2 regions of the Paenibacillus sp. NPDC101420 genome follow, and region 1 is predicted to be linked to the other one. Evidence: riboswitches for the same ligand, from Rfam matches in the RefSeq annotation. Region 1 holds a riboswitch; the other holds the start of a gene.

Region 1 (16,203 bases):
CCCGCAAGGACAAAAGCAAGCTTCCGTATTCCATCGGCGAACCGAGGCCGTAAATACAAGACACACTCGCCACAATAATAACGTCACGCCGTTCGAACAAGGAGCTCGTTGCGGAGTGGCGCAATTTATCAATCTCTTCATTAATACTGGAGTCTTTCTCGATATAAGTATCGGAGGAGGGAATATACGCCTCTGGTTGGTAATAGTCGTAGTAGCTGACGAAATAGTCTACCGAATTATGCGGAAAAAACTCCTTAAACTCACTCGCCAGTTGGGCAGCCAAAGTCTTGTTGTGCGCAATAACTAACGTCGGGCGGTTTAATTTGGAAATAACTTGTGCAACGGTAAACGTCTTACCCGTACCCGTCGCGCCCAGCAGCGTCTGGTGCTTCTTGCCCTGCCGGATGCCTTGTAGTAATTCCTCTATGGCATGAGGCTGATCGCCCTGGGGTGTATACTCGGACTCCAATTCAAAAGTCTTTGTACTGACGACAATATCACTCATTTGCCCGTCTCCCCTCTATCGTCTAAACTAGATTAATATATTATAATTGTTGTCTGAATGTTCTCTCTCCATACGATGGCAAGCTAAAACGCCTTTGGCGTCTCTAAAAGACGTTAAGCGTTTGTGCGAGAATTATAAGGATTAAAGTATAACGTGAAACTTATACTTTCTTATAATTAAAAAATATGGAAGATAAGAATATGTGTTCCCGTTCATTATACAGTGTTGCCTAGATCGTTGCAAACCATAATACATAGAAATGTTAGGAGCTTGAAGCATGGATATTACCTCAATAATCGGCCTATTGGCTGGACTGGCTGCGTTAATCGGCGGCTATCTCTGGGAAGGCGGAAGCCTCTCAGGACTGCTGCAGCTTAATGCAGCTTTGATTGTGTTCGGGGGTACATTTGCCGCCGTTATGATCAGCTTCCCGGCATCTAAGCTGCGCTCCATTCCAACAGCATTACGCATGGCTTTCGGTAGCAACCCTGATCGTGATGAAGAAAAAGCAGAAGAACTCATTGCAATGGCAACCGTGGCTCGTCGCGGCGGCGTTCTAATGTTAGAAAAACAAGCTGAAGAACATCCGGACCCTTTTACACGTGAAGGTCTACTTCTTATTGTCGACGGCACTGATCCTGAGCAGGTAAGACAGATCCTTGAATTAGAAATGGATGCTAAAGAATTGAAGCATGAGAACTATGCTAAGATTTTTGAAGCTGCAGGTGGATATGCACCAACGATGGGAATTATCGGGACGGTGATGGGGCTCATCCGTGTACTTGGCAACCTTACAGATCCGTCAAATCTGGGCACATCTATCGCAGTGGCATTTACCGCAACACTGTACGGTGTTGCCATCGCTAATTTAATATTTTTACCCATCGCTTCCAAAATCAAATCCCGCAGTCAAAGCCAGCTACATAGTATGGAAATGCTGCTCGTCGGCATTCTTTCTTTGCAGAACGGGGATCACCCCTTGCTGGTGCGTAAAAAACTGAACTCATTCATCTCAGACACGGACACGAATGACCGTGCGGAAACTAGAGGTCTTCTATGAGACAAAGAGACCGGCGCAAGCGGCGTGTAGAGACTCGGGAAAGCCGCGACCGTTGGATGATTACTTATGCTGATCTAATTACACTTTTACTTATTTTTTTCGTTATATTGTATGCGATGAGCAGCCTGGATACTGACAAATATAACATCGTGACAGGCTCGTTATCCGAGACCTTCAAATCTGGCAGCACTGTCCTTGAGGGTGGGAACGGCATTTTAGATGCTGGGAAATCAACTGAGAACAAACCGGAAAGTACAGACGGGAATGGGAATGCAGCTGCAACTGCGAGACCGAATGATGGATCTGCTGAACAAACGGAGAACGAAACACCTTCGGCACGTGAACTTGCTTTTCGAGAACAAGAGGCTAAACTTGCTGAATTAATGGGTGTGATTACGAACTATGTAGAGGAAAATAATCTCGGAGAACAAATTTTTGTTGCCGACAAACCGCAGGGGATAGAAATCACGCTCAGTGACCGTTTTCTCTTCGATATAGGTAAGGCAGATCTGAAGTCTCCAGCCCTGCCTGCTCTTCAGCAGTTATCTGGCTTATTCAGCGATATCGGCGCAAAGATCAGCATTGAAGGACATACCGACAATACTCCAGTATCTTCGGCTTCTCACTATAACGACAACTGGGAGCTATCTGGTGCTCGTGCGCTGTCAGTGCTTCGCTTTTTCTTAGATCATGAAGGGTTGAACCCCGACAATTTTCAATATGCAGGGTATGCTGATACCCAGCCCACCGCGGAGAACACATCAGCTGCAGGTAAGCAAAAGAACCGCCGTGTAGAGATCATTGTGCTGCGGCAGCTTCAAGAGGGTACCTAAAAAATGTTTTACTCAGAGCTAGTTACAGTAGCTAGGCCTGTGCGGGAGCGAATCTGCTTATCAACATACCAAAATGGGCTCGCCACTATTTATTACGGAAATACTCCCTGATTATCTGCCTATTCCCTTGTCCAGGCGCAGAATTAGGGAATTCCTCCCTGATTAATACCCTATTTAGTCAGAAATAGCGCTTTTCACTGAAACTTTAGGGAGGAATTCCCTAAACCCCTTAGTGTCACGCTATACTCGTCTAAAATAAGGGAGGTTTTCCCTAATTCCACAATCAGTAGATTCGCTTTAAATAAAATCCCATAATTCCAAACAGTCCCAGGATTTAACTCAAAGATCCCGACCGCTATCTATATAAAAACACCAAACAGCAAGTCCCCAAAAACGGAAACTTGCTGCTACAAATATCACATGCAGTGAAATTAATATACAGTGAAAAATCCCAATTACTCTCCTACCAATGCACGATATCCAGCTGCATCTAGCAGTCCTTTTACAGCATCAGCGTACTCTCCGTCCACTTCAATTTCAAAAATCCAACCCTCGCCATAAGGCTTATCGTTGATCAGTTCTGGACTAGCTTCTAAACCGTCATTAATCTTGGTAACCGTCCCTGAGACGGGTGAATACAGTTCCGATACGGTCTTAACGGATTCGATACTGCCTACGCTGTCGCCAGCTGAAATGGCCGAACCCACTTCTGGAAATTCCACAAATACGATATCGCCTAACAAATGCTGAGCATGATCCGTAATCCCAACACGTACTACGCGTCCTTCCACTTGCTGTGCCCACTCATGCTCTTCGCTGTAAAGAAGGTTATCTAAAACTTCACTCATTTCAAGCCGCCTCATTTCCAAATTGGAATTCTAAATTTAGTTATAGCCTAAGTGATCGCGGAGCATAATGTCAATATTACTAAAAGTAAAATAAATTTGTCGTTTTTTTGACTTTTTCTTGTTGACAGCGCCCTCCTATACCCGTTTAATGGAGACATAAGAAACAAATACAGTTGCGGATGATGGCATAGGGAGAGACTGTCTCACTTGAAGACGGCGCCGAAGGAGTAAGCCCTAACAGGGGTGAATCTCTCAGGCAAAAGGACCTTTGTCGGACGTACCTCTGGAGAGCATCAGACGCGAGGCTGAGTGCGTCAGGTCACCAACGGGGAAACTTGCATGTTAGTTACGCAGGGTAACTCTCAGGTACAAAGGACAGAGCAGAAAGCGATTAGTGCATTTATGCATGATTGCTTCTGCCTGTCCTTTTTTTCGTATGTAATCAGACTAGGGGAGTGACGACATGGATGCTTTGAAAAGAACGCCTTTTTATGATCTCTATTCCGCATATGCGGAGTCCAGGTGCATTGATTTTGGCGGCTGGGAGCTGCCAGTACAGTTTACAGGTATCGTGAAGGAGCATGAGGCTGTTCGCCAGCAGGCTGGACTGTTCGATGTATCGCATATGGGTGAATTTATGGTGATCGGAAGCGGCGCTGAAGCCTTCTTACAAAAAATGACGACCAACGATGTCAGCCGCCTTACCGATGGTGCGGCACAATATACGCTGCTCTGTTATCCAAACGGCGGGGTGGTCGACGATTTACTCGTGTATCGACTAAGTGAAGGCCGTTATATGCTTGTCGTAAATGCCTCCAACATCGATAAGGACTTCCAGTGGCTGCAAGAACATCTGACCTCTGAATTCGGTGAAGTCACACTCACTAATGTCTCTGACGAGACGCTTTTGCTCGCCTTGCAAGGTCCGCTGGCAGAGACCATACTCGCAGAAGTTACTGATGCACCGATCTCAACGCTCAAGCCTTTCCACTTCATCGAACGCGCAACCGTCTGCGGTGTAGAAGTACTGATCTCCCGTACGGGTTATACCGGTGAAGATGGCTTCGAAATTTACGCTCCGCTGGATGGGGCAGCAACGTTATGGAACGGCCTTCTCGCAGCTGGCTCTCCTCACGGATTAACACCTGCTGGACTGGGCGCACGGGATACGCTTCGTTTCGAGGCAAAATTGCCATTGTACGGTCAGGAGCTGTCGGCTGACATCACGCCTCTTGAAGCTGGAGTACAGTTCTTCGTGAAGCTGGACAAAGCGGACTTCATCGGACGCGATGCGTTGATACAGCAAAAAGAAGCCGGTCTTCCCCGCCGTCTTGTCGGTCTAGAAATGATTGATCGAGGCATTCCACGCTCCCATTACCCAGTCTATGCGGACGGCATCAAAATCGGAGAAGTCACAACCGGAACCCAATCTCCAACGCTGAAACGAAACCTGGGATTAGCTTTACTTGATACAGCTTACAGTGAAATAGGCACAGAGGTTTTCGTAGAGATACGTGGCAAGCAGCTTAAAGCTGTCGTGATTAAGGCCCCTTTTTACAAGTATAAACGCCTTTAGCGTCCATATTAGGACGGTGAACTTTTAAGCGAGAAATAAAAGGATAAAGTATAACGTGAAAATTATACTTTCTTATATTTTAAAAAAGCCAAGGAGTGAAACCTTAATGAAGCACCGTTATCTGCCCATGACAGCACAGGACCGCGTAGAGATGATGGAAACCGTCGGGATTCAGTCCATAGATGAGCTGTTCTCCGATATCCCTGAAGCCGTCCGTTATCAAGGCACTATGCCGATGTCTGAACCGCTCGATGAGTACGCCCTGCTACGTCACATGAAAGGTCTCGCTGACCGCAATGCTGACTTCGATTCGCACGCCAGCTTCCTCGGCGCCGGATTATACGACCATCACATCCCCGTGGTGATCAACCATGTCATTTCCCGTTCAGAATTCTACACTGCTTACACCCCTTATCAACCGGAGATCAGCCAAGGCGAACTGCAAGCGATCTTCGAATTCCAATCCTACATTTGCGAACTAACCGGTATGAAAGTAGCCAATGCCAGCATGTATGATGGCGCAACCGCATTATCCGAAGCAGCAGTCCTCGCAGCTGGTGCTACCAAACGCAAAAAAATAATTGTCTCCCGCACCGTTCATCCTGAAGCGCGCCAAGTGTTACGCACATCGGCTAATGCTTGGGGTCTTGAGGTAGTGGAGATTGACTATAGAGACGGTGTTACCGATCAGGCTAAGCTTGCTGAGGCCATTGATGGTGATACGGCTGCAGTACTGATGCAATCGCCTAACTTCTTTGGCAGCATCGAAGATCTTAGCTCCGTTGAGCCGCTGATCCATGCTGTTAAAGGGTTGTTCGTCGTCAGTGCAAATCCGATCGCTCTTGGCGTACTAGAAACACCAGGCAAGCTCGGAGCCGACATCGTAGTCGGTGACGCTCAGCCACTCGGTATTCCCGCTTCCCTCGGCGGTCCAACCTGTGGATTCTTCGCTGTAGCAGAGCATTTAATGCGCCGCATGCCAGGTCGTATCGTTGGTCAAACTGTTGACCGTAACGGTAAACGCGGCTTCGTTCTGACACTCCAAGCTCGTGAACAGCATATCCGTCGTGAAAAAGCGACATCGAATATTTGCTCCAATCAGGCGCTGCTCGCACTCTGCGCATCCGTCTACCTGTCCGTAATGGGTAAAGAAGGGATGCGTGAAGTAGGCGAGCTGAACATTCGTAAAAGCCATTACGCCGCTAATAAACTAAGCGAACTAACAGGGGCTGAACTTACCTTTTCCTCCCCATTCTTTAACGAGTTTGTCGTGAAGCTTCCGGAAGGAAGCAGCGTAAGTGCAATTAATTCGAAGCTGCTGAAGGAAGGCTATCTAGGCGGTTATGATCTGGGCCGTGATTATCTTGAACTTGCTGGACATATGCTGGTAGCCGTTACGGAAAAAAGAAGCAAAAACGAAATCGACCAATTCGCTAGCGCACTGGAGGGCTGTTTATGAAACCGGAGCAAAGTCTAATTTTTGAATTAAGCCGTCCCGGCCGTTCGGCCTATTCCTTGCCAATATGCGATGTGCCGCAGGAAGAAACCTTGGAAACTCTGATTCCATCAGGTTTACTCCGTAGCGAACCCGTCGTGCTTCCAGAAGTATCCGAAGTGGACGTCATTCGCCATTACACTTCCTTGTCACGCCGCAACTTTGGTGTAGATAACGGCTTCTATCCACTCGGTTCATGCACGATGAAATACAATCCGAAGATTAACGAAGATGTTGCCCGCATCGTAGGCCTAGCTAAGATCCACCCTTACCAGCCAGAAGAAAGCATTCAAGGTGCACTGGAAATAATGTATACCCTGCAAAATGACTTATCCGCACTAACCGGCATGGATGCTGTATCTTTACAGCCTGCCGCAGGTGCTCATGGTGAATGGACCGGCCTCATGATGATCCGCGCCTACCATGAAAGCCGCGGCGAGACCCGCACGAAGGTTATCGTGCCGGATTCCTCACACGGCACCAATCCTGCTAGTGCTTCAGCAGCAGGACTTGAAACGATCACGATCCCTTCCACAGATAAAGGGATGGTTGATCTTGAAGCACTCAAAGCAGCTGTTGGCAGTGACACAGCCGCACTGATGCTGACTAACCCAAGCACACTCGGCTTGTTCGAGACCCAAATCGTCGAGATTGCTGAGATCGTGCATGAAGCAGGCGGCTTACTCTATTACGATGGAGCCAACTCCAATGCCATTATGGGCATTACCCGCCCTGGCGACATGGGCTTTGACGTTGTGCATCTGAACTTGCATAAGACAATGAGCACCCCGCACGGCGGAGGTGGCCCTGGAGCCGGACCTGTCGGCGTAAAATCCATCTTGATTCCGTTCCTACCACAACCAACTGTGGTGAAAAACGAAGATAGCAGCTTCTCACTCGACTTCGGCGGTCCTGAATCAATTGGACGCGTGAAAGCTTTTTACGGCAACTTTGGTATTCTCGTTCGTGCCTACGCCTATATCCGCACCTATGGTCCAGACGGACTGCGTGAGGTATCCGAAAATGCTGTGCTGAATGCGAACTATATGATGCACCGTCTGGCGCCGTATTTTGAAATCCCATATCCGGGCGTATGTAAACATGAATTCGTAATGTCCGGCAAAAACCTCAAGCAGTATGGTGTACGCACCTTAGACGTTGCTAAACGATTACTCGACTTCGGCTACCATCCGCCAACCGTGTACTTCCCTCTGACTGTTGAGGAATGTATGATGATCGAGCCGACGGAAACGGAAAGTAAAGAAACGCTCGACGGCTTCATTAATACGATGATCCAGATCGTAAAAGAAGCTCAGGAGACACCGGAAATCGTAATCAACGCACCTCATACCACAGAGATTAGCCGTTTGGATGAGACCCAAGCCGCACGTAAGCCGGTATTGAATTGTTCTTGCGGTTAACAGCTAATGAGTAGTATTAAAAAAGCAGGCCACGATACCAAGTATCGTCGGCCTGCTTTTCGCACTGTCCAACTACACGAAAAGTTCTCATCCTCTAAATCATCAGGCCCTTCCCAGCATCATTAAAAATGTCTGAGAAGGGCCTGTTTCAGTTGTTTATCACTATAACTTTTTGATATTACGCACCATGCGTCGGAGTTTCTACTTTCGCCACGCCTTTGCGCTCCTTAGCCGATTTACGGAAGTAGAACAGCTCGTAAATCGCTGGAACCACAACCAGCGTAAGCAGCGTTGCCGCGGTCAAGCCACCGATGACCACAATCGCCAAGCTTTGCGAGACGATGCTGCCCATCTCGGCATGGCCGAACAGCAGTGGAGTCATGGCACAAATGGTAGCAATAGCCGTCATCAGAATCGGGCGCATCCGTGTTCCGGCCGCTTCCAGAATGGCTTCGCGAATACCCATATGCGTTTCATTCTGCTTAATACGGTCGATAAGCACAATCGCATTCGTAACGACGATTCCAATTAGCATCAGAGCCCCGAACAGGGCAGTGAAATCAGGTGTTACGCCGGATACGATCAGTCCAACAATTGCCCCAATCGCAGCCAAAGGCAAGGAGAACATGATTGCCAGCGGAGCACGAAGGGTTTTGAAGGTGAGGACCATGATCAGATACACCAACCCGATGGAGATCAGCGCTGTCATACCAAGGTCAGCGAAATCCTCTGACTGATCAACCGAGGCTCCGCCTGCAAATAGAGTCACACCCTTTGGAAGGGTAAGACTATCGGTTTGCTTTTTAATATCCGCTCCGATTTCAGACACCTTCTTCGGATCGACTTCCGCTGTAATTCTCGCATATGGCTTCCCATCTTTATGGAACAACAGTGCTGGTTCATTCCGAACCTCATAGGTTGCTAGTTGAGACAACGGCTTTGGACCTTCAGCAGTCATGAGCGTCATTGCTTTTAAATCTTGCTCCGACTTCGGCTCAGCCATAGGATCTAACACTACTCCTGCAGGTGTACCATCCAATTCGATTTGCCCCATAGGGATCGGATTCAGCATAGCTGACAATTGCATGGTAATTTCTTGTGCATTCGTCTGTGCTGGATCTACCTTAAATGTAAAGACAGGCTTGGTATCCTCCATATTGCTACTGACCTTCTGAATACCCTCCACAGTCTTCAACTTATTCGTAACTTCTGCTGCAACAGCAGTAATATCTGTAAGATTATCACCCACGATATCAATATATTCGCTAGTGGAGCTTGAACCCATCATACTCATTTGATTAGCAACAAGTGTTGCCCCAGCGTAGGAATCCTTCACATCACGGACATGATCGATGAAGCCTTGCGCATCCGCACCTTTTTTCATCACAACGGTATAGTCCACTAAGGTCTCCGAGCTGACAGACCCCCACTGGGCCGCATCTGCACTGTTCCCTGATTGCATGATCACCGTTTCCGCTTCAGGCTGTTTCATCAAATCTTGCTCTAACTGCTTTCCTTTTTCTAAAATCTCTTTGACAGGAACATCCTTCGGATAATTCAACTGAACAGAGACATAGCTGGCATCTGAAGCATCAAGCGCGCCTTTTGGCATAGTCACGTAAGCAGCGATGGAGCCAATCAGAAGGAGAAGACCTAGCGATAAAGTTATCCATTTCCGGCGCAGATTCCAATCGAGGAATCGAGTGAACCATTTAGACGGCTCGTGTTCTTTCATTGAAGTCCTTCTCAGCAGCCATGAGCTTAACAGTGGCACTACCGTCAAAGCTACAACGAGTGAAGTAAGCAATGAATACGTGACTGTTAAGGCAAACGGAAGTAGAAACGCCTGTAAACTACCACGCAGAAGACCCATCGGCAGAAATACCGCTACCGTTGCAATCGTAGATGAAGTAATCGCTCTAGCCACTTCCCCAGTTGCGCTTATAATCATTTCACGGGAGAAAGGTTCTTTTTGCAGCCTACGGTAAATGTTCTCAATCACTACGATACTATCATCAACCAAGCGACCGACCGCAACGGCCACACCACCGAGCGTAATAATATTCAGACTTATGCCGGATATATCAAGCAGATATAAGGTAACTGCTAGAGAAAGCGGGATAGAAACCGCCGTAATCAGGGTTGCCCGCAGGTTGCGTAGGAACAGTAAAATTACGATCGTCGCGAACAATGCGCCCAGCAATACTTCACGCATCATACTGTTCACTGAGGTAACCACCATATCTGATGTGCTGAAAACGACCGCTGCCTCTGCATTTGGAATGGTTTTGTTAATATGTGCTACGGTATCCTGTATATGATCTCCGACACTTACTGCATTCGCATTAGCTTCTTTGGTTACTATGGCGAAAAGAACATCTTTCCCATTCGAGCGGCTAACGCTCTCTTGATCTTCCTTCAATTCGATGACAGCAATATCCTGTAGCTTAACACCCGAGGATACGGGTAGCTTTTTTAGAGTATCGATACTATCAATTGTAGAAACCACATTTACGTTACCTGTCTGACCACCAATCGTCTGCTCTCCAAGGGATGCCGATACATTACGTCCCTGAAGTAACCCTAGTACTTGAGGTGTCGTAATTCCTTTCTCAGCCATTAATTTTGGATCTAGCTTCACCCGCACTTGCGGAGTTACTTTCCCATATAAGGCGACGTTGGCTACACCTTCAGCTTGTTGCATCTCTGGAATGATCGTTTCTTCCGCAAGCTTAAGGTTTTCTTTAGTCAGACCTTCGTCAAACGAAAGGGTGACCTGCGACACAGGAATCATGGAAGTATTCAGTTGAAGTACAAAAGGGGCCATCACACCTTCAGGGAACTGCAACGAATCTACAACCTTTTGCACCTCCCCAGCTGCATCCTTCATATTTGTTTTTGAGTCATAAAAAATATTCACCTGTGCGTATCCGTCTCCGGAAGTGGACAGTATTTCTTTCTTTCCCTTAACAAATGCGGCCCCAGCCTCAATCGGCTTCGTAACCTTCGTCTCCATCGCATGGGCATCCTGACCCGGACCGAGCACCGTTACAGTCACTTGCGGATTATCTGCCTCTGGCATAAATTCCATTGGTAGCGAAGTGTAGCTCAGCCCTCCCACTACAAGCGCCATTACTACTAAAAGCCCTACCGCCGCCTTGTTACCGAACGACCATTTGGTTAACCATTTCATTATCGTTTCCCCTTCCACCCCGTATATTTCTGGTACTCCTCTTATGACTGCCCCATTATGTATTATTTTCCATCCCGAGATTTAGTTTAGACATTTTTGGTCGAAGTCAAAACAGCCCTACGGCTGGTTTTATACTCAGTCTTAAGACGGGGGGCTTTCTCCTTCCGAAGGATAGGGAATTAGAGCAAACAAAAAAAGAGCACCCCAAAAGCCATGTAAAATGGCTTTCGAGACACCCTTTTGCTATGATTATTATTTTTGTTTAGCGCGCACTGGATCGCGGAACATATATTTTAAGAGTGGTGGTGTTACAAGTGTAGTTACAATGACAACAATAATTACGGAAGTAAAATACTGCTGCTGCAACAATCCGCTTTGCAGACCTGTTGCCGCGATGATCAATGCAACCTCACCCCGCGAAATCATCCCTGAACCAATAATAAGCGATGAATGGTTATTAAATCCTGTAAGACGCGCCCCCAGACCGCCACCAAACAACTTGGTCAGAATGGCAATCACCGTCAACAAGAGGACGAATCCTAGTTGACTGCCAACCCCTTCAAAGGAAACATTAAGTCCGATACTGACAAAGAAGACCGGAACAAAAATCGAATAGGCGATAGGCTCAAGCTTAGATTCCACAGTGTGCTTAAAGGAGGTTTGTGAAATAGCAATCCCAGCTGCAAAAGCACCGATGATGCCTGCCATCCCCATAATTTCAGCAAAATACGCGAACGCAAAGCAAATCATTAGCGCCGCTGCGATAACAGCCTCTGTCACCTTTAACGGAGCCATCCATTTCATAACCCGCGGCACAACGAACCAACCCACAACAAGCGCTACAGCGAAGAACAACACTTTTTTCGTAATTAAAAGACCAATGGACACTGATTCTCCTGTGCCGAAAAAGCTCATTAATACAGCGAGCAAAATAACAACCAGAATATCATCGACTACAGCGGCTCCCAGAATGGTAGAACCTTCACGTGTATTCAACTTATTCATATCCTTCAGTACCTGAACCGATATACTGACCGAAGTTGCACTAAGAATGACACCCATAAACATAGCATTATGATAAGCAAAACCAAACATTTCTCCGATGGCGAATCCACCTAGAAAAGGTAAAATAATACCTCCGACGGCTACTGCGAAAGCTGACTTCCAGTTCTTGCGCAGTTGATCCAGATCAGTCTCAAGCCCTGCTATAAACATTAACAATAGAACACCGATCTCCGAAAAATAATGAATAAACTCTCCATTTTGAATCCAACCCAGTACCGCAGGACCTAGTATAATACCGACAATTAACTTACCCAGTACCGACGGTTGTCCCAGTCGTACAGATAAATCACCAGCTAGCTTGGTGAATAGTATAATCAGCATAAGATATAGAACAAACTCCATGTTTCATCCACTCCCTTGTTGTATATAAGAACTGCCAACCAGGGACATCTCCAAGCCAAAAAAAGACAAAGAGGAGCCCTTGTTGACAGGCTCCTCCAAAAAACAAAAAATTATTCAATTAAACAATATTAAATATATTATAACCGTAATATAAAAGACTGTAAACAAAATACGCCGATATTTTACCTTATGCAAATTTTAGTTAATAAAGAATCAGCTTCACTATTTTAGATAGAACACTTCACGTAAAGGCAACATTGGCACCTCATCATTGAAATCAAATGACCCTTCAACCATCTTTGAAGTAATGGCATTCCATCGGTTGCAGGCGTCACTTTTAGCAATGTAATCGAAAGCCGCTTCTGTATCCTCACATTCAAAGCAATAAAAAAATTGATTACCATTCTGAAAGATGGAGTAGTTAGAAATACCAGCCTTACTGTGCTCCTCCAAAACTTCTGGCCAAGGATTTAAATGCATCGCTACATACTCTTCCAGACATTCTTCCTTCACCCGCCATGTCCAAGCCAATTTATTGCTGCTCATCTGTTCATCCTCCTAGAAATGTCCTCTATTGTACATAATAAGAATCAAATACATTTGATACCTATTATTGTACCTGAAGGTAACAGCCCAAGCTATGAATATCTAGCCTTATGCTTTCTAAGCATTAATTCCAGCTTCACTTGGGCGGAGAATGGCAGAACCAATCGCCAGTAGCACAGCAGCCATAAGACCTAAGATGGCAAAGGGTAACCACAACTCATTCCAGCCCCCACCGGTTGCAGCGATGTCGACCGCTTGGATGGCCCATTTTTGCGGAACAAAGTTAGCCGCCTTCTGCATATAGTCCGGCATAATGGATAAAGGCCAAAAGCAGCCGCCAAGCATACAAGTCGGTGTGATAATAAGGGAATTCAGCATACCAGCATTATTAGGATTACGAATTAATCCTGCCACTGTACTCGCGATCCCCATAGACACCAGCATAAATGCCGCAAGAACAAGGAAATAGAGATAGATTGGAACTTCATAATCATAGTGCAGCACCCAGCGACCTAAGGCGAGCACTACGACGATCTGAATCAGTCCGACCATGAAGCTACCCAGAAAATTACCAATAGCAATCTCGTAAGAACGAACCGGAGCACTGAACATCCGCATCATCGTCCGGCCTTTCCGATCATCCATAATCAGAGACACAGAGCTCGTGACCAGGCTCATGAGAAACATTAGCGTTAAGCCCGTAACGACTCCCAATCCCTCCCGAGGATATAGATTATAATCAGTTCGAATGCTGCCAATACTGTGCTGTTCCGCTCTTTGCATAACCGTAGTAAACTGTGCGTCAACGTCCTTAGATCCGTTATTAACTGCCCCTATGATCGCGGCCGTACTCCTCATTTCATCAGCAATTGTGCTCGCTTTTAATTTAATCATAACGGAAGTTTCATTCGTCTTCAGCTCATACACACTAATTTGTGGTTCTTCTCCAGCAAGTAGTGCCGAAGTGAAGCCTGCTGGAATTAGAATCCCAGCTTCTCCATTCTGATCGACTACGCCTTCTCTTAAAGCAGTCTCGTCAGTCTTTTCTACAAATTTATATTCTCCGGAATTCTTTAGTTCAGTGAGCAAATGCTTACCTGCTGCCCCGTTATCCATATTCGAATACAGCACAACAGCTGGGTTCTCTCCCATCGTTCCAGTAACGGAAACAATACCTGCAAGTACAATACAAGGAAGCAGAATATAGATGAGCACCCCCTTCCTAGTACCAATGGTTCGTTTCACCATGTTCCAGGCAATCGTTAAGATTTTATCCATGATAACCCACCTTCCGGTACGAGATAGCCGCTGCACTGAACAACACTAGGCAGATCAGCGATAACACTCCCAAATTCGGCATGATTTGCGATACATCGGCATGTAACATCATTTTCAGAATAGCCTGCATTGCCCAATGATTAATCGTAAACGCCCCTATAGAGTTCACCCACGATTCTGGAAGTGGTGCCATTCCCCCGCTAATGAAGGTCATGCTTACAGTGAGTACCGTAACCACACTTCTTGCGCTTGCTCCAGTCTTGCTGAACATAGAAATAACGATAGATAAGGTCATTGAAGCCACTATCATCAGCAGGCAAAATAGGAGTAACAAGCCCGGGCGATTTCCCCAATTCACACCGAACAGCACATTCGTCAGAATAATAATCGCTGCGCACTGTACTATACTTACAACACCCACACCAAGCATTTTGCCAATAAACAATTCTGAGCCTTTGACTGGCATTGAATTTATCCGGAAAAGGGTATGATTTTCTTTTTCATTAAAAAGAGAAGTACATACCGTCAAGCCGCTATACAGCAAAAACATCAGCATCATGGATACCGCATAGAACTGGGAAGAAGTATATGAATATCCTCCCTCGCTCAGTTCTCCAAGCTTTACGGAAGGCTCATTACTGGTGGAACTAGGTGCCATAACATTCAAAGCTTCTGGACCCAGTGTCATCGCCACAGACTGTTTATAATTAAGATTCCTCAGAAAATTATCGAAGACCGTCCCTGCCACCCTGTTATCTGTACTTTTTTGGCCCAGTATAAATTCCAGCTGTGCGGCTTCACCGCTCTGTACCTTACTATCAAAGCCTGGAGGAACAACAACCGCATAACCATATTTTCCTGTTCGCAGACCGCTTTCTGCCGCCTCTCGACTATCCACCATAACCGGAGTAATGATATCCTTAAGCTCTGTTGACTTCAAAAAGCTATCCATCATCGCCGAGCTCTCATAGCCCTCGCCAGAAAGATTAACAACAGCCACTCGCACAACATCAATAGTAGTGGAGCCTTTGTCACCAACGACACCGGAGAGCGAAGCACCTAAGAGAAAGATCAATAACAGGGGCAACAAAAACATATTTAATATCATAGAACGTGAGCTAAATAGTCTTCGCAGCTCATAGATCATAATCGTCCAAGTATTCATCAGAATAATCCCCCCTTTAATCTCTTAAGGTCCTTCCGGTCAAGCTTAGAAACAACGTCTCCAGATCAGGTTCTTCAATATTTAGCGAGCCGATAATCCCCTTATGCTTGGCAAAAATAAAAAGGATGTCCTGTAGCTCCCCTTGTGAAGAAGGCAGATACAGCTCGACTACTTCATCCTTTGCTTCTACGCGTCTAATTCTAGGGTGAAGCGTCAGCTCCTGAACAAGCTCCGGTGTGATATTAGCAGCTTTAATGACGATTTTTTCTTCCTTGGCAACGCGTTCTCGCAGTTCTTTTTCCGTGCCGCAAGCAATGATATGCCCTTTATCCATAATGGCTACCCGATCGCAAATGGCCGCAACCTCCTCCATATAGTGACTGGTATAAATAATCGTTGAACCGAGTCGATTGAGCTCCTTAACCGATTCAAGAATATGATTACGAGATTGCGGATCAATCCCCACCGTAGGTTCATCCATAATAATCAGCTTGGGACGATGCATAATAGCACAGGCAATATTCAGACGTCTTTTCATCCCTCCGGAAAAGGTTGAGGGTTTCTCTTTAGCACGATCGCTAAGGCCTGTGAACGCAAGAGCCTCTTCTACCCGTTCCTTCAAGAGCTTGCCACGCAAACCATACAATCTTCCGAAAAAGGTAACGTTATCCGCCGCTGTCATCGTGTCGTATAAGGCTAATTCCTGTGGAACCAAACCAATTCTTTTCTTCACCTCAAGTGATTTCGAGGAAACGGGCAGACCGTCGATAACAATGTCTCCCCCGTCAATCTTAAGCAAGCCGCAGATCATACTGATCGTTGTACTTTTACCCGCTCCGTTCGGGCCTAGCAAGCCAAAGATTTCTCCTTCTTCTA
Region 2 (16,203 bases), 490 kb from region 1:
GGGGTTCAAGCACGTGGCGGATCGGGAAGGGGAACATATGACAAGGGTGCCTGCGGAGAATCTTCCCTCTGCCCGATAAGAAAGAAAATGCCCCCTCCGCTATTTTGGCGGAAGGGGCCGGTTCCTTACATCAAAAACAGCAATCAGGATGTTGTTGTTCTTTCCGCCAGTGTAGTAATCGACTCAATGTCTTGATCGGTTAATAGATCTAGAAAATGCTTGCGTATTGCCTTTGAGACTATGGGAAGGGCTTCGTCTAAGGCTGACCTTCCGGCGGAAGTAATGATGACTTGAACACCGCGATCTGTGTCTAGAGGTTTCCTCAGAACTAGACCTCGTTTTTCCATCCGCGTTAGATGATGTGATAGTCGGCTCTTATCCCAGTCCATCGAGTCAGCTAATTCCTGTTGGCGAAGCTTACCATTGCCAAATTGGACTAGCCGGTCTAATACTCCAAAATCACCCTCTGAGAGTCCTGTGTGTTCAGACATTTCTTTTACAACGCGACCGAAGATTCGTTTAAAGGAGCCTTTCCACATATTCCATATCCGCATTTCATCTTCGTTAAGTTCGTTTATATCCATACGAATATAATATCATGGTTGACGCATCAACCACAAGGTGTTACTATGTATTCATAGGTTGATATGTCAACTTAAGGGAGTGGTATTATCTTAAGGTTGATACATCAACTGGAAAAGGTATTTAATGGGTCTGCAGATGATGCAAGGAAGGAGAGGGGAAATGCATAAACCCGTCGCCTTGGTCACTGGGGTCAACAAAGGAAACGGCCTTCAAACATCCCGTGCGCCTTGCGCTCCTCGACGAGGACGGTCCGACGGGCACATTTTCAAACGAGAGACGTCAGCTACCTTGGTAATGTAATCACGAGCGACGTATCACCGAGAGATCCACGAAACCTAAAGGCGTAACGCCTTCCCCTACAAATATATAAGGAGTGTGTTATTAAATGGAATATGTGAAGCTTGGACGCAGCGGGTTAGAGGTTTCGAAGTTAAGCCTTGGAACCATGAGTTTCGGCGTACCTGAACGCGGCAATACTCCATGGTCTCTGGATGAGGAGCAAAGCAGACTGATTATTAAGAGGGCACTCGAATTGGGCATCAACTTTTTCAGTACTGCCAACATGTATTCCGACGGAACAAGCGAAGAAATCCTCGGGCGTGCCTTAAAGGACTTCGCTCATCGTGACGAAGTCGTCATAGCTACAAAGGTATTTGTTCCGATGCGCAAAGGTCCGAATGCTATGGGACTTTCCCGCAGGGCCATCATGACCGAAATTGATAACAGTCTAAGACGACTCGGAACAGACTACGTCGATGTGTACCAGATCCATCGGTGGGATCCAAATACGCCGATTGAAGAGACGATGGAGGCTCTTCACGATTTAGTTAAGGCGGGCAAGGTCAGATACCTCGGAGCATCTTCCATGCTGGCATGGCAGTTTGCGAAAGCTCAGCATGTTGCAGATCGCAACGGTTGGACACGGTTCGTCTCTATGGAGAATAGATTAAACCTGCTCTACCGGGAAGAAGAAAGAGAAATGCTCCCCCTTTGCAGAGACGAGGGAGTTGGCGTCACTCCTTACCTGCCTTTGGCTGCAGGCCGGTTAACTAGGGATTGGAATGAACAGACCTCACGATCCGAGAATGACCAGATAGCTAAAGAGTTGTTTATTAAAACGGAAGAAGCTGATCGTAAAGTAGCAGAGAGAGTTGCGGAAGTCGCTGCTAACCAAGGAATTCCACGCGCACAAGTTGCTCTTGCATGGTTGCTGCAAAAAGAAGAGATCACCGCCCCAATTATCGGTTCGACCAAGACCAGCCATCTCGAAGATGCCGTTTCGGCGTTGTCGGTTAAATTGACACCTGAAGAAATTACCAGTTTAGAAGAACTTTATGTACCACATTCATTAGTATAAATTGGACACATCTATACAACGAATCCTATGTATTGAACTCTTCATGGAAACGATCCATGAAGAGTTGATGCATGGAAACTCCATGAAAGAGGAGCCACAAAAGGTGTTTGTAACACTTAAGAATTCTACGGCAGTTTCAAAAACATGCCGCTTCAGCCATCGCGGTGAACCGTATCATAAGTAGCGGCGAAATTTTTGAAGTTATGGCGTGAAGGAGAACCGTATCATTAAATCGCTGATGCGTTGATTTCTCCTGCCAGTTAACAAGGAGTTCAATGTATTATTCTCAATTAATTGTCATATTTATTCAATTAAACAACCTTATAGTCGAACATTGTGCATCTCGAGAGAGATGCTTTTTTTTGTCCCTAATTACAGCAAGATGTGGAAAGTCGAGCGAAACTCGTTATGTTATTTTAATTGCAGAGAAGGAATAATCAAAATCGAGAAAAGAAAGGAGCAGACAGAATGACAGGCGAGACGCGATATTACAAATTAGTATCGGTAGGGATTTTTTTAATAGGTGCATAGATGTGGTAGGCCGAATTCAGATGGTGGACGTCATCAAAAGCTTGTATGAGTTCAATATCAGTTTCTGCCGGTTCCTGCTTGGAGATCTTTAGAAATCTGGCATAGTCGCTTTTCAATACATTCCCAATGTCAAGTAGTTCACCACAATAGTTGAACCTGGCACAAAAAATCTGCGGCACATCTACCGTAAAATAATAAGGTTTATCAATTTCAATGCTGCTAGGGATCCCAAATAGAACCTTAAACAGAGTTGAATCGGGTTGACAGTTTGAATAAATGACATAATAGGGGCCATTTATGGTTTCATCAATATGACTCAACAGCATTTCTGAATGTGCGCGAATCTTCTTCTTGTAATCATCATTGGCTAAATTCACTTCAAAGGCGATTCCACTGATTCGGGTCTCCTTGAACTCAGCCAGGGTGAAATCCGTGACGATATCACCGTTAATGTTTTTTATGGATCTTTTCACCACTGTAGGTATGGGGACCGGAGCAATCGTTGCAATTCCTGTTTTTAAAGAACTCGGAGCTAATCCGTAATGTCGTTTGAAAGCACGAGTGAATGAGGCTTGCGTACCGAAGTTGAGCTGGTAAGCAATATCGGTTAGAGACCTGTTTTTGTTTTGAATTAAAGTTAAAGATGCATTTAATCTTCTGAATAGGATGTATTGGTTTAACGAACAGTCCATCATAGCGGAAAATAGCCGATGAAAATAGTATTTAGACATGTTGAAGGTATTGGCAACGGATTCTACGGTTAAGGACTGTTGTAAATGACCCTCAATATGGATCAAAGCACGTTCGATGACTTCGTTATGGTCCATAATAGCTCCTTATATCAAATATTTGCAGGAAGTGTACCACACGTCCATCAGAAATGAATTTATTGTCTTAGGAGGCAAAAAAGATGATGAGAGACCGAAGGAATGCTAGGATACTGGGGATTTTTTATATCTTTGCTGCAGTGACGTCAATTATAGCGGTTGTTTTGTATGGGCCAGTTTTGTCAGAACAATGGCAGATGGCCGTGGCAAATGGATTGGAAACGAAGGTTTTAATCGGTGTATTAAATGACCTCTCGCTTATAGTAACGGCTGTTGGTACAGCAGTCATGCTGTTTCCCTATGTTCGGCATTGGAATGAGCATCTTGCATTAGGGTATCTTTGTTTCCGATTTATGGAGGCTGTTTTTATTGCGATTGGTCTCGTAAGTATATTGGGTTTGTTACAACTTAGTTCGTATTATGATACAAATAATTTGGCAAGTAAAATCAATTTTGAGCCCATAGGTCTGGTGTTGCAGGCGATTTATCGCTGGACGGCTATGTTGGGTCCAAATTTCATGTTGGGCATAAACACTAGTCTGTATAGTTATATGCTATATCGAACAGGCTATGTCCCTAAACCGCTAGCTATTTTCGGAATGGTTACAGCGGTTATGGTATTAATAGCTGGTTTGCTGCAAATGTTTGGAATTATCGAGCCCTATTCGGCGATAAAAGGATTGATGGCGCTGCCTGTGGGCGTTTACGAGATGAGCTTGGCAGTCTGGTTAATTGTGAAGGGATTTGATGGGGAGAACCTTGCAAAATTGAGAGTAAAAATAGCTTCTTCGTCTAAAGTAAAATAATCAAAAGTTTTTTGATCAGGAGAATACGAGGCGATGATGATTCAACGCAAAATCTAAGGGAATCCTATTATTATAGGCGTTAAAAAAAGCAGGGAGCAAATTCAGTGGGGACGTTGTGTCTTCTATGCATGCAAAAGGAGCATGTCGCATCATGCTCCTTTCTATTTTCGCCGATATAACCGTTAAGGGGAACCGTATCATATTACGGTAGCATACTTTTTATTATTGGTCATTTCGTCATATCAAGGACGATTCGACCATTGATTTTGCCTTCTAACATAAGATCGTAGATCTCATTAATATCTTCTAGTTTACGTGTCTCAATAATGGTTTTTATTTTTCCTTCTGCAGCGAATTGTAATGTTTCTTGTAAATCTTTGCGAGTGCCGACAATCGAACCGACTACCTTTGTACCGTTTAATACCGTATCAAAGATCGGGACATCCATGGATTCAGGAGGCAGTCCAACCATGACGCAGGTTCCGCCGCGACGAATGGCCCGGTAGGCTTGGTCGAATGCTTTTTTCGCAACCGCCGTACAAACGACACCATGCACTCCACCGATTTCTTTTTGAATCCACTCTGCGGCATCTTCTTTTAATGCGTTTACGGTTTTGTCTGCACCAAGTTGTTTGGCAAGCTCCATCTTTTCATCCGACGTGTCGATGGCCACTACGTTCATTCCCATCACTTTTGCATATTGTACGCCAAGATGACCCAATCCTCCGACGCCGAAAATGGCTACCCACTCACCTGGCTTTACACCCGATACTTTCAAAGCTTTATAGGTCGTAACGCCAGCACAAAATAAAGGTGCAGCTTCGATGAAGCTTAAATTATCAGGAACCTTCACTACATAATCGGCAGCTGCCACACAATATTCTGCATATCCACCATCTACGGAATATCCGGAATTTTGCTGATCCAGACAAAGAGTCTCTCTTCCTGTAAGACAATACTCACAATGACCGCAGGCTGAGTACAACCACGGAATTCCTACTCGGTCTCCTATCTTTAAGTGTGTAACTCCTTCACCTATTTCTTCAATAATCCCAACGCCTTCATGTCCGGGAATAAGAGGGAGTTTCGGTTTGACGGGCCAATCGCCATGAGCAGCATGCAAATCAGTATGACACACTCCGCACGCCTGAATATGGACAAGGATTTCTTTGTGTCCGGGTTTTGGTTTAGGTACGTCTTGTAGTTCTAACTTTTCTTTGAATTTCTTTACTACAGCGGCTTTCATCAGCATACTCCTTTAGTTTTTTGCTTTTCAAAAAGTAGTATGTTCATGAGGCTAACTTTAAATTCTTGAGACTTTTATCACTGATTAACACTCACATCACAAGTAATATGTTAGAATATCAGAACAGCTTTACTGCGTTACCGCTTTATCAACTTCATAATTCACGAGCTATGATGGCTAAGGATTACACTTTAGCTGGAGCAGCTTCTGGAGAGACTGCGGAGATTCCGCGGCGCCGAAGGGTTCACAATCTCAGGCAAAAGGACAGAAGAGTACTGAATATGTATTTGTCATGCTGATCGCTATCAGCAGGGCGAATATTATTTGATATTCTTACGATCTGGGAGATTGGATGACATCCAATCTCTCTTTTTTTTATTCCAATTTATTGTACTCACAAGGGGGAACTAGGTATGGCACAACCAGAATTAAAGAGAGAGCTGGCTAATCGGCATGTTCAGCTTATTGCTATTGGCGGCACCATTGGTACAGGATTATTCTTGGGATCAGGCAAGGCGATAGAGAAGGCAGGCCCATCCATTATGATCACGTATTTAATCGTAGGTATTGCTGTGTTTTTTGTGATGAGAGCACTGGGAGAACTCCTATTATCTAAAGTGGGCTATCAATCGTTTACGGATATTGCTGAAGACTACCTTGGATCACGGTTTGCATTCATTACCGGTTGGACCTATTGGTTTTGCTGGATCATGACGGCTATGGCTGATGTCATTGCTGTTGGCGTATATGTACAGTACTGGTTTGATATCCCGCAGTGGGTTCCTGCCATCGCCTGTCTAGTCGTGTTATTAGGACTTAATCTATTAACTGTAAAGAGCTTTGGGGAACTCGAGTTTTGGTTTGCTTTAATTAAGGTAATTACGATTCTTGCCTTGATTGGTCTTGGGGTCATTTTACTGATCATTGGGTTTAAGACGGATGCAGGATCGGTGACGATACGAAACCTATGGGAGCATGGGGGCTTTTTTCCGAACGGCATATCAGGCTTCTTATTTTCTTTTCAAATGGTTGTATTTGCTTACGTGGGTGTGGAATTGGTCGGGGTGTCGGCAGCGGAAACAGCGGATCCGGAGAAAAATATCCCATCGGCGATTAATAAAATTCCTTTACGGATTCTATTCTTCTATGTTGGTGCGCTTTTCGTCCTGCTATGCATTAACCCTTGGACGGAGCTCAGTCCGGCAGAGAGTCCTTTTGTAAAAACCTTTACTTTAGTAGGGATTCCAATTGCCGCAGGGATTATTAATTTTGTCGTATTAACTTCAGCCGCTTCCGCTTGTAATAGTGGGATGTTCTCGACCAGCCGAATTCTCTATAATTTGAGTAGAAATAACCAGGCGTCACCTCGTTTGGGCAAACTGAATAAAAACCATGTACCAGGTAACTCGTTATTCATTTCTACAATTGTTATATCTGTGGGTGCTCTTTTGAGTAAACTTATTCCGGAGCAGGCTTTTGGAATCGTGACAACGATTAGCGCCATTTGTTTTATATGGGTGTGGGGCATTGTTCTTATCTGTCATATTAAGTATAAGAGAACCCGGCCAGACTTACAGGCGAAATCCAAATTCAAAGCACCGTTCACACCGGCTATCAATTATATTGTCTTAACCTTGTTCGCTGGAATACTGATCATCATGCTGTTCGCTGGAGAAACACGCCCGGCTTTATTGTGTACTCCGTTATGGTTTATTTTATTATTTATCTTGTATTCGATTAGAAGTAAAAAGGGGAGAAGTAATCAAGCTTGAGTGAGGTCAACATCAACTAGCGGTAAGCCTAGTGTTAACTGCAACTTGGGGTTGCGGGGCTGCAACTAAAGCGTTCTTTACTTCTGCATACGATTAATCCAATATAGGCTTATGAATTGCAGAAAGGTAGTTGCTGCTATGATCTTTGGGGAGAAGTTAAAAGCGGAAAGAAATAAAAAAAGTTGGTCACAAGAAGAACTGGCCGAGAAGCTGTTTGTAAGCCGACAGTCGGTTTCGAAATGGGAGAATGGTCTAAACTACCCAAGCATTGAAATCATTATTAAAATAAGCGATCTTTTTGGGGTAACTATCGATGAGTTACTAAGGAGTGACGAGGAGTTGACCAAAAAGGTGATAGAAGAAGGCAAGAAATTGGCTCACCCGAAATTAAAGTTTGTATTTGATGTCTTCGTAATAGCAGGCATTGTGCTATTAGTGATTAAACTCTGTGTTCTCTTTCTGAACAAAGTAATGGCACTAGAGATTACCTTGAATGGCGGGTCATTCTTTTGGAACTTCGGTTCTTTGATTTTAATGGTTATCGGGGGAATTGGCTCCAGCATACTGAAAGAAAAATATAAACAAGAGTAAGCCGGTGAGCCGGGAATAGCTATTAATAATGTAAAAGGACAGCTGATCGCTGTCCTTTTTACATTCCACGTTATAAGGTTATTCCTTGTTAACTAGGTTTGCTTTCTTTTCAACCATGATCTTGCTCTTCATCGGCATAAATAATGTTATAACAAACGCGGCGACGGATAAAATCATCATAAAGTAATAGGCATCACTTGCCCCAAGAATGGATGCAAGGGATTTAAGGATCTCAGGAGTAGTAGAGGGGTTGCTCTGCATCACTGTGGCCGCATGACTTGTTGCCTGTACTGTATAAATCGTAATTACGACAGCAGTACCGATGGCTCCGGCAATTTGGCGAACGGTATTGTTCACAGCTGTACCATGCGTGCCGAGTTGTTTGGGCAGTGCATTTAGTCCAGCCGTATTGAGTGGCATAGTGATGAAGCTTAATCCAATTCGCAGGCCAATGGTACGAATCATTAGATACATATACGTTGTAGATTCAGATAGATCAGTTACCGCCCACATAGATGGAATAATAAACAGTAAACCAATAATGAACAGTGGTTTAGCACCAAAACGGTCGTATAATTTACCGGTGACGGGTGACATGAACGCATTTACGAGCGCCCCTGGCAGCAATAGTAGTCCTGCATCAAATGCTGTAAAACCACGGCCATTCTGCAGATAAATAGGCAATAAAATCATATCTGCGTACATCATCATCGTGATTAATACGTTAATCAGAGAAGTCATCGTAAAAACTTTATTTTTGAAGACAGACAGGTTCAGCAGTGGATCATCAGACTTGATTTGTCGAAGACAGAATACGGCCGTAACAGCGATCCCGATCCCTAAGGTCAGAATTACTATTACATCGTCCCAGCCTTTACTGCCTGCACTACTGAAGCCGTATAAAATTAAGCCAAATCCAACGGTCGATAAAAGAACACTTACTACATCAAGCTTAGACTTAGACGTCTCGGATACATTCACTAAATACTTGAATGCCAACGCTATAACAATGATGACGAGTGGAATGAGGCCGATAAATAACCAGCGCCAAGAGTGATATTCAACAATAAATCCCGCAAGCGTCGGCCCAATAGCAGGAGCAAATATCATCGCCAGTCCAAGCAGTCCCATAGCACTGCCGCGTTTTTCAACAGGGAAAATAGCGAGCACAACGCTCATCATGAGCGGCATTATAATACCGGCACCTGCAGCTTGGATCATCCGTCCGACTAAGAGTAGACTAAAGCTCGGCGCTGCTGCACAAATGATTGAGCCAATTAATAAAAATGACATGGCACTTAGAAATAATTGACGTGTTGTAAAACGTTTCATTAAATAGGCTGTAATCGGAATCAAAATCCCGTTGACCAGCATAAAACCTGTTGAAATCCATTGTACAGTTGTTGCCGTGACATCAAATACATCCATCAGACTACTTAAGGCGACATTTAAAAGCGTCTGATTGAGTGTAGATAAGAAACAACCAAAAATTAGAATGGTTAGTAGGATTCCTTTATTTATTTTCTTAATATCTTCTTGCATGGTGCAGGCCTCTCTTCATTGCTTTTTCGACATAGTGTCGATAAAATAAATCATATCAGCATTTAAACGGTATTCCTATTTGCAATTTTATTGAAAATGTCGACTAATCGACAGAATGGGTAAATTAGTTGATGAAATACTATATAAACGATAATAGAGGGATGAAATGTCCGAACATAAAAGAGTTGATCCACGAGCCATTCGCTCAAAAAAGATGCTGAAAAATGCTGTTTTTTCATTATTGGCCGAGAATGTGGAGATTTCTCAATTGACTGTCCAAAAAATCGCCAACCGTGCTGAGCTGAATCGTGCAACGTTTTATTTGCATTATGAGGATATTAACGATTTATTGCGCCAGATCGTACATGAAATCTTTGATGACCTGTCCATGAAGGTTGAACCGTTATTACAAGTGAAGAGCAGTATCGAGCAGGAGCAGTTGGTCACATTTTTAAGTTATTTTTATGAATACCGGCAAATCTTTGCTGTATTGGTAGAGCACAAAGGTTTCAAAAACCAATTAACCAACCTATTAAAAAATACGATCGAAAAGCGAAGAAACGTGAGAAATATAGATTCCACTAAGGAGGTTGTCTCCCTTGATATTATTGCAGCATCACTATTAGGGATTATTATGTGGTGGATTAAGGATGGCAGCCAATATAGTGCGGAATACATAGCAGGCCAAATTACCTTGATGTATAAAAGAAGGTATTTATAATCGCTAGACTATGCTACAGGAGGATATGGGTAAAAACCGTTGTATGATGTAGAGAGACAAATTTCAAGATAACGGATATTCTCCGCACCAACCTTAGGTAAAACTATAAAAAGCGGCAGTCTAGGGCGGTAATTCTCGTCCAAAGGCTGACCGCTTTTTTTTATAAATCATTCTATTTAAAATCAACTTTAATTAGTGCTATCTCACTGTTCGTTCCAATGCGTAATGGCGGTCCCCAAGTCCCTGCACCAGATGTGACGATGACGTTAGGGCTGTTCTGATTTTTCTGATAGTGCCCGTAATCTACTGTGAACATAGCATTGGTGATTAGATTTGCAGGAAATACTTGTCCTTGATGCGTATGTCCGCTAAGTATCAAATCGACGTCATCTCCGTATTCAATCATATTCGTTGGTTGATGATCCATTACGATAACGGGCATAGTTGTATCAATGTTACCCATCACTTCAGAAGTAACTGCTCTAGCATTTCCTTGATCACCAATCGGTGATGAATCTCTCCTGCCAACTACAACGAATTGATTATCAATAACGACATGCTCATCATTTAGAAGTTTAATATTACTCTTATCTATAAAGTTCACAATCTCATCGTATGATCGTCCTGCATCATGGTTACCTAAACAAGCATAAACCCCATAGGTGGACTGAATAGTATTTAATAACTCTATTCCTTTGGAAGGATTAGAGAGCGCATAGTAGTTACCATTAAATATATCTCCTGACATCAACACAATATCTGGCTGCATGTTATTAATACGATCAACAACGTCTTCAATAAACTTTACATCATTTACGTAGCCTAAATGTAAGTCGCTGATCAGAACAATATTTAAATGATCTAACGACGTGCTTTTATGTATTTGGATCGGATAAGTAACTTCTTTTATCTGATTCGCATTATAAATCCCATAGGACACCAACCCTATGACTAGAATTAATACTACTGACCTTGTATGAAAAATAACACGTTTTGGCGCAGGGGAGGGGATGATTTTGATCCATTTACTAATAAGTAAGATTACATCGGAAAGGAGTAACAGCAAGAACAAATAGAAGTAGATCCCCATCCAATAGTCCCCGAATTGACCAATAAAATTAACAATACTTGAATCGGTCGTCATAGCTGAAGAGGACAATAGTAAATTAATAATGATTGTTACCGCACACAAGCTGTAGATGACTCCGTATATAATCCCATTAATATTTGAAAATACATGTTGTAACCATTTGAAAATTTTTCTTGCGATGTAATAGTTACTTGCCGCGTACATATCGAATATAAACAGAAATGCGAATACCATATGATGCACCGTCCTATTTTTTTAGATTTCAGAGAGCAATCGTTTATAATCAATAATTATGAGCAAATGGTCAGGTACTCAGTAACAGTAACATATTTTTTCATGTTGGAAGAGGAGATTGTTGATTTTGAATAAGAAGAAAAATGGATCAGATCAAATCGTACTAGCCGCAATCGAAACGATTGAGGAAGTGGATTTTCTACTTATGACGGAGTTAACGGCATGGTTTGTTCTTTCTGGTTATTTGGAAATTATGCGAAATGGTTCGGATATTTTGATTCGGACAGGCGATATTTTCGTTTTTAATAAAGGTGATATTGTCCGTGTAATTGGCAGTGAAGAGAATGCGACGCTCTCGGTAAAGTTTCTAACCAATGAGTATCAAGAGGAGTTTCCGGCATTTAAGCTTAACATTCCACTATCGATGGTGTACAAAAAAGATGGATATGAGCTTGTGAAGAATTGTATGGCGTACTTGTACGTCGAAAGGATATATCCGGGAGCCGGTTCTGATTATATCATCGAAGGGTATTCGAAACGTTTAATCGGATTGCTGTACCGATATCTTGGGCCAGAAGATGAAAAGAAGCAAGTGCATACTGCTTCGGATAAGGTAAAAGAAATTGTATCATATATCAATGTTAATTATGCGGACAAACTCAGCCTGGATGAGATTGCTGAAAAGTCTTATAGTAGCAAATACTACCTGGCACATTCCTTTAAAAATCAGCTAGGGATTTCAATCGGAAATTACATCAAAGAAGTGCGATTGTTTCATAGCTTACGTATGCTGGAAAATACGAACGAGAAGATTGTCACGATTGCTTTAGCTAACGGCTTTCCCAATGTACGCTCATTTAACGAGGCATTTAAAATAAGGTATGAGCTTTCACCTGCTGAATTTCGTGAACAGCGTCAAATAAGAGCGGAGCAGAATCGTGTCGACGCGGAGCTGTCCCAAGATGTATTAGCCTTACTATCGCCGTATGTGCCGTTAGGTGAATTACCGGCTGGCCCATCTATTGCCCCCAATCGCATCGAGGTTCAATTAGATTTGCATAAAACGATCGGCCAGTACTCAAAGGTGAATCATGTTCTTAAAATAAAAGGTAAACTTATGGATAGCCGTTTGCTCGAAGTGCGTCAGCGTCTAGGGGTGAAGTGGGTAGCGGTCAATCGTATTTTTAAAAAAGTGGATATACGGTTGAGCGAAGGGAAGCTGGTCTGTTCATTTAGTGAGTTGGATCGAATATTGCAGCAGATCGTGTCTGTTGGCATGATTCCCTACCTTCAATTTCAATCTATAGATTTGGATGATTGGGAGGAGCGGGGATTTCATAACAATGAATGGTTTCAAACGGTAATGACTGAATTGAATCTCCATCTGCAGCAAAATTATATGACAAGTCAGGATTGGATGTACGAGTTCCGCTGCTTCTATGAAATGAAAAATAGCAGGCAATTGCGTCTGTCACTAGTGAATGCCATTTCAATTTTTAAAAACTATAAGAACGTGGTCATTCATTTTCCCATCCCGCCAGAAGATGCGGTGTTGCTTGATATAATCTGCCATAATGCCGTTTATTGCATTGATGACTGGACCCGTATGCGCAAGATTCCACTTGAAACTGCGCTTAATTATCTATTTGATGAAGACTACATTCGGGTCATTGGTGAGAATACAAACATACAAGATCAGAACCGTATTTTGGATCGAATGCTGATTTACGATCAGGATGATTATCTACACGCCTATTCGGATCTAGCGCAAGCAAATGCAAGCATTTGGCAATATATAAACCTAATGAATCAAAACGAAATTGCAGGTCACTATTTCCCTCCATTATCACTCGATTCAGCGAAGCTGTTTGAGTATTTTCCAGATGAGCTGGCAAGTAAGCTTTCATTACTTACACCGGATGGTCGTTACAAGGACAATTGGTATGCGACAGAGTTTGTGAGTCGCTTGTTTGATGAGATTGTGTTCAAAAACAACTCATGTATCGTGACAAAACAGCAAGATAATTACCGCATTTTAACTGTTTATCCAGAAGAAGAGCAACATCTGTTTATCAATGAAAATAAGGAAAAACTAGAATTAGCTTGGCATAAGGCAAAAAGTCCCTATGTTTTTATAAAGATGGAACTTACAAACCTTGAAGGGACATACCGATTGATCAAGCAACGATTAACTACTGAGCAAGTAGATCAGCGATTAGACCTTGCTGATTTAAGGAAATGCAAAAAGTTGTCTTTCGAAGATATTGCGTATTGGAATGCAATTAATCGACCTTCGAGAAGCGTAGAACAACTGAAAATAAAGGGAAATCATACACTTGAGTTCGAAGTTCCGCTATTTGGGATTGTTATGATCGACTTAGAAAAAACCAACGATTAATGCTAAATATTGCTCACTCGATTTCTTGATAAATCGAATGAACGCAATATTTAGCTTTTTTTTCGACAAGATCCTGATAGTTAAAATGTAAGCGCTATATTATGATTGTGAAAAAGAAAGACGATACCGGAGGGGGTCGCCGTGGTGGACAATTTTAATACTAAACGCGTTAAAAAAAGTGAAATCGTGCAAAAGGTGAAGGAAGATAAAGCTAAGCTGCGAGCGCGAAAGCAAGAAATTAAAGCGCTACCGGAAGCAGAACGAACAGCAGCGATTGAACAGGACAAACAATTAAGAAAAGAGCAAAAGCAACAAACAAAAATGGAGTTGAAAGCTCTAAGTCGCAAAGATCGTAGAGCGATGAAAAAAGAAGCTAAACGCTACAAGAAAATTAAAAATAGACCAAGACGTTTCACCGGCTGGTCGATCGTAGCGCTTGTTGTCATATTGTTGTTCGTACAATTCGGTGCAACCGCTTCTAGCATCATCGATGCGCTGACAGGAAAACACATTACAGCCGTAACCGATTCCCCTGAGGCGCTTGCAGCACGTGAACAGGGCGGGAAAATAGCTGAAGAAATTGCGAATGAAGGCATTGTTCTATTGAAGAATGATGATAAACAGCTGCCTTTGAAAGATAAAAAGGTTAACGTCTTCGGATTAGCTGCATTAGAGCTACGTTATGGCGGTGGAGGATCGGGTGCGGGGGATACTTCCCGTGCGGTTAATTTATTTAAAGGTCTAGAAAATGCAGGTATTTCATACAATACCGAGCTTCATGACTTGTATCAAGAGGTTGGTGCAAAAGCAGGAGTGGGCAGCAAGGCGAGTACCGGAGTCATTCAAGTTGTAAAAGGCATGTTAGGTGGAAACTCTAGCGATGAACCTAAAATCGATTATTTATCGGACGAAGCCATAGCACAAGCGAAATCCTATTCGGGAAATGCAATTATTGTCATTGCTAGTGAGAGTACAGAAGCTAGTGATGCGACCGCTGAGCAGTTGAAATTGACAGCTAATAAACGCGCTTTGATTGAAAAGGTTGCACAGTCCTTTGAAAATGTCACTATCGTTGTAAATGCGGGGAATGCCTTAGAGCTTGGTTTCGTAAATGAATTTAAATCTATTAAATCTGTCTTGTGGATAGGAACACCTGGGCCTTATGGTGCCAACGCATTAGGAAATATTCTTGCAGGAAATATTAATCCATCAGGCCGTATCACGGATACGTACGTGTATGACAATTCATCGGCTCCAGCAAGTGAGAACTTTGGAGACTATAAATACGATAATTTGAAGTATTCATTCCTCAATTATCAAGAAGGTATTTATGTAGGATACCGTTTCTATGAAACCTTCTTTTTAAATGATGAAGCAGGCTATCGAGATACCGTGTTATATTCTTACGGACATGGATTAAGCTACACGGATTTCGAGTGGAAGGTTCTGAATCAGTCATTGTCGGAAGACAAGATTGAACTACAAGTCGAAGTGAAAAATGTTGGCGACAGAGCCGGGAAAGATGTTGTTCAAGTTTATTATTCAGCTCCGTATATTGCAGGCGGCATTGAAAAATCGGCGATCGAACTGGCCACTTATGCAAAGACGTCTCTGCTGGAAGCAGGTCAATCCGAGGTGCTTACCCTTTCGTTCGCTACCGAAGAGATGGCTTCTTATGATATGAACGTAGAAGAAGCGTATGTACTAGACCAGGGCACCTATTCAATTAAAGTGGCTCGCAATGTCCATGATATCGTGGCAAGCTATGACCTTGAGTTGGCTGACAAGAAGGTTTTCAAACAAGATAAGGATACCGGAACGCCTTACGAGAATCGCTTTGAATTAGCAAAAGGTGAAGTTACGTATTTGTCCCGGAACGATTGGGAGAAGACTTATCCTTCGGTTGAAAATATTAGTCATAAAGCACCGCAAAATGTGGTCGACGCATTCTCAAAAGAGCCGGAAGCTTCAACGATGGAAATGCCAACGGTTGGCGCTAATAATGGCTTAGTACTGGAGGATTTGAAAGGTTTAGCCTTTGATGATCCGAAATGGAATGAATTCATGGATCAGTTTACATTGGACGAAATGATTGATTATGTAGCAAACGGCGCTTATAGAACGATGGCAGTAGAGCGTTTGGGTGTTCCTAAAACGTTGTTGATGGACGGACCGGCTGGATTTAGTTACTTCTTTAAGCCAATCGAAGCCGCGTCATATCCGTCTGAAATCGTCATTGCAGCAACATGGAACAATGATCTAGCCTATCAAATGGGAGAAGCGGTCGGTAAAGAAGCGCGTGCGTATGGCATTCAAGGCTGGTATGCACCGGGGATGAATATTCACCGTACAGCACAAGGCGGCCGTAACTTTGAATACTTCTCAGAAGATCCTGTGCTTTCAGGAAAAATGGCGGCATCTATGATAAACGGCGCAGAAGACCAAGGCATTATTGCCTTTATGAAGCACTTCGCGCTGAACGATCAAGAAACCAATGCTCGTT

Evidence for each region. Region 1 has a riboswitch for glycine ahead of gcvT (glycine cleavage system aminomethyltransferase GcvT). Riboswitches for the same ligand answer to the same signal wherever they lie in the genome.
Region 2: linked by a shared signal. The riboswitch ahead of ACQKMP_RS15630 (amino acid permease) and the one ahead of gcvT (glycine cleavage system aminomethyltransferase GcvT) in region 1 are both predicted to bind glycine.

Annotation. Positions count from the first base shown of each region.
Region 1 is NZ_JBNNSE010000003.1:554,129-570,331, reverse strand. Features, by position in the region: gene uvrB (excinuclease ABC subunit UvrB) at 1-505, opposite strand, end outside; gene ACQKMP_RS17710 (flagellar motor protein) at 783-1,565, shown strand; gene ACQKMP_RS17705 (flagellar motor protein MotB) at 1,562-2,398, shown strand; gene gcvH (glycine cleavage system protein GcvH) at 2,854-3,246, opposite strand; glycine riboswitch at 3,426-3,524, shown strand; gene gcvT (glycine cleavage system aminomethyltransferase GcvT) at 3,710-4,822, shown strand; gene gcvPA (aminomethyl-transferring glycine dehydrogenase subunit GcvPA) at 4,929-6,281, shown strand; gene gcvPB (aminomethyl-transferring glycine dehydrogenase subunit GcvPB) at 6,278-7,738, shown strand; gene ACQKMP_RS17680 (efflux RND transporter permease subunit) at 7,917-10,931, opposite strand; gene ACQKMP_RS17675 (cation:proton antiporter) at 11,184-12,338, opposite strand; gene ACQKMP_RS17670 (L-rhamnose mutarotase) at 12,561-12,884, opposite strand; gene ACQKMP_RS17665 (ABC transporter permease) at 13,002-14,162, opposite strand; gene ACQKMP_RS17660 (ABC transporter permease) at 14,155-15,327, opposite strand; gene ACQKMP_RS17655 (ABC transporter ATP-binding protein) at 15,344-16,203, opposite strand, start outside.
Region 2 is NZ_JBNNSE010000003.1:65,992-82,194, forward strand. Features, by position in the region: gene ACQKMP_RS15605 (MarR family winged helix-turn-helix transcriptional regulator) at 144-584, opposite strand; gene ACQKMP_RS15610 (aldo/keto reductase) at 971-1,942, shown strand; gene ACQKMP_RS15615 (helix-turn-helix transcriptional regulator) at 2,431-3,300, opposite strand; gene ACQKMP_RS15620 (DUF4386 domain-containing protein) at 3,384-4,106, shown strand; gene adhP (alcohol dehydrogenase AdhP) at 4,336-5,352, opposite strand; glycine riboswitch at 5,550-5,630, shown strand; gene ACQKMP_RS15630 (amino acid permease) at 5,766-7,124, shown strand; gene ACQKMP_RS15635 (helix-turn-helix domain-containing protein) at 7,263-7,715, shown strand; gene ACQKMP_RS15640 (DHA2 family efflux MFS transporter permease subunit) at 7,794-9,257, opposite strand; gene ACQKMP_RS15645 (TetR-like C-terminal domain-containing protein) at 9,424-9,978, shown strand; gene ACQKMP_RS15650 (metallophosphoesterase) at 10,151-11,302, opposite strand; gene ACQKMP_RS15655 (helix-turn-helix transcriptional regulator) at 11,430-13,700, shown strand; gene ACQKMP_RS15660 (glycoside hydrolase family 3 N-terminal domain-containing protein) at 13,845-16,203, shown strand, end outside.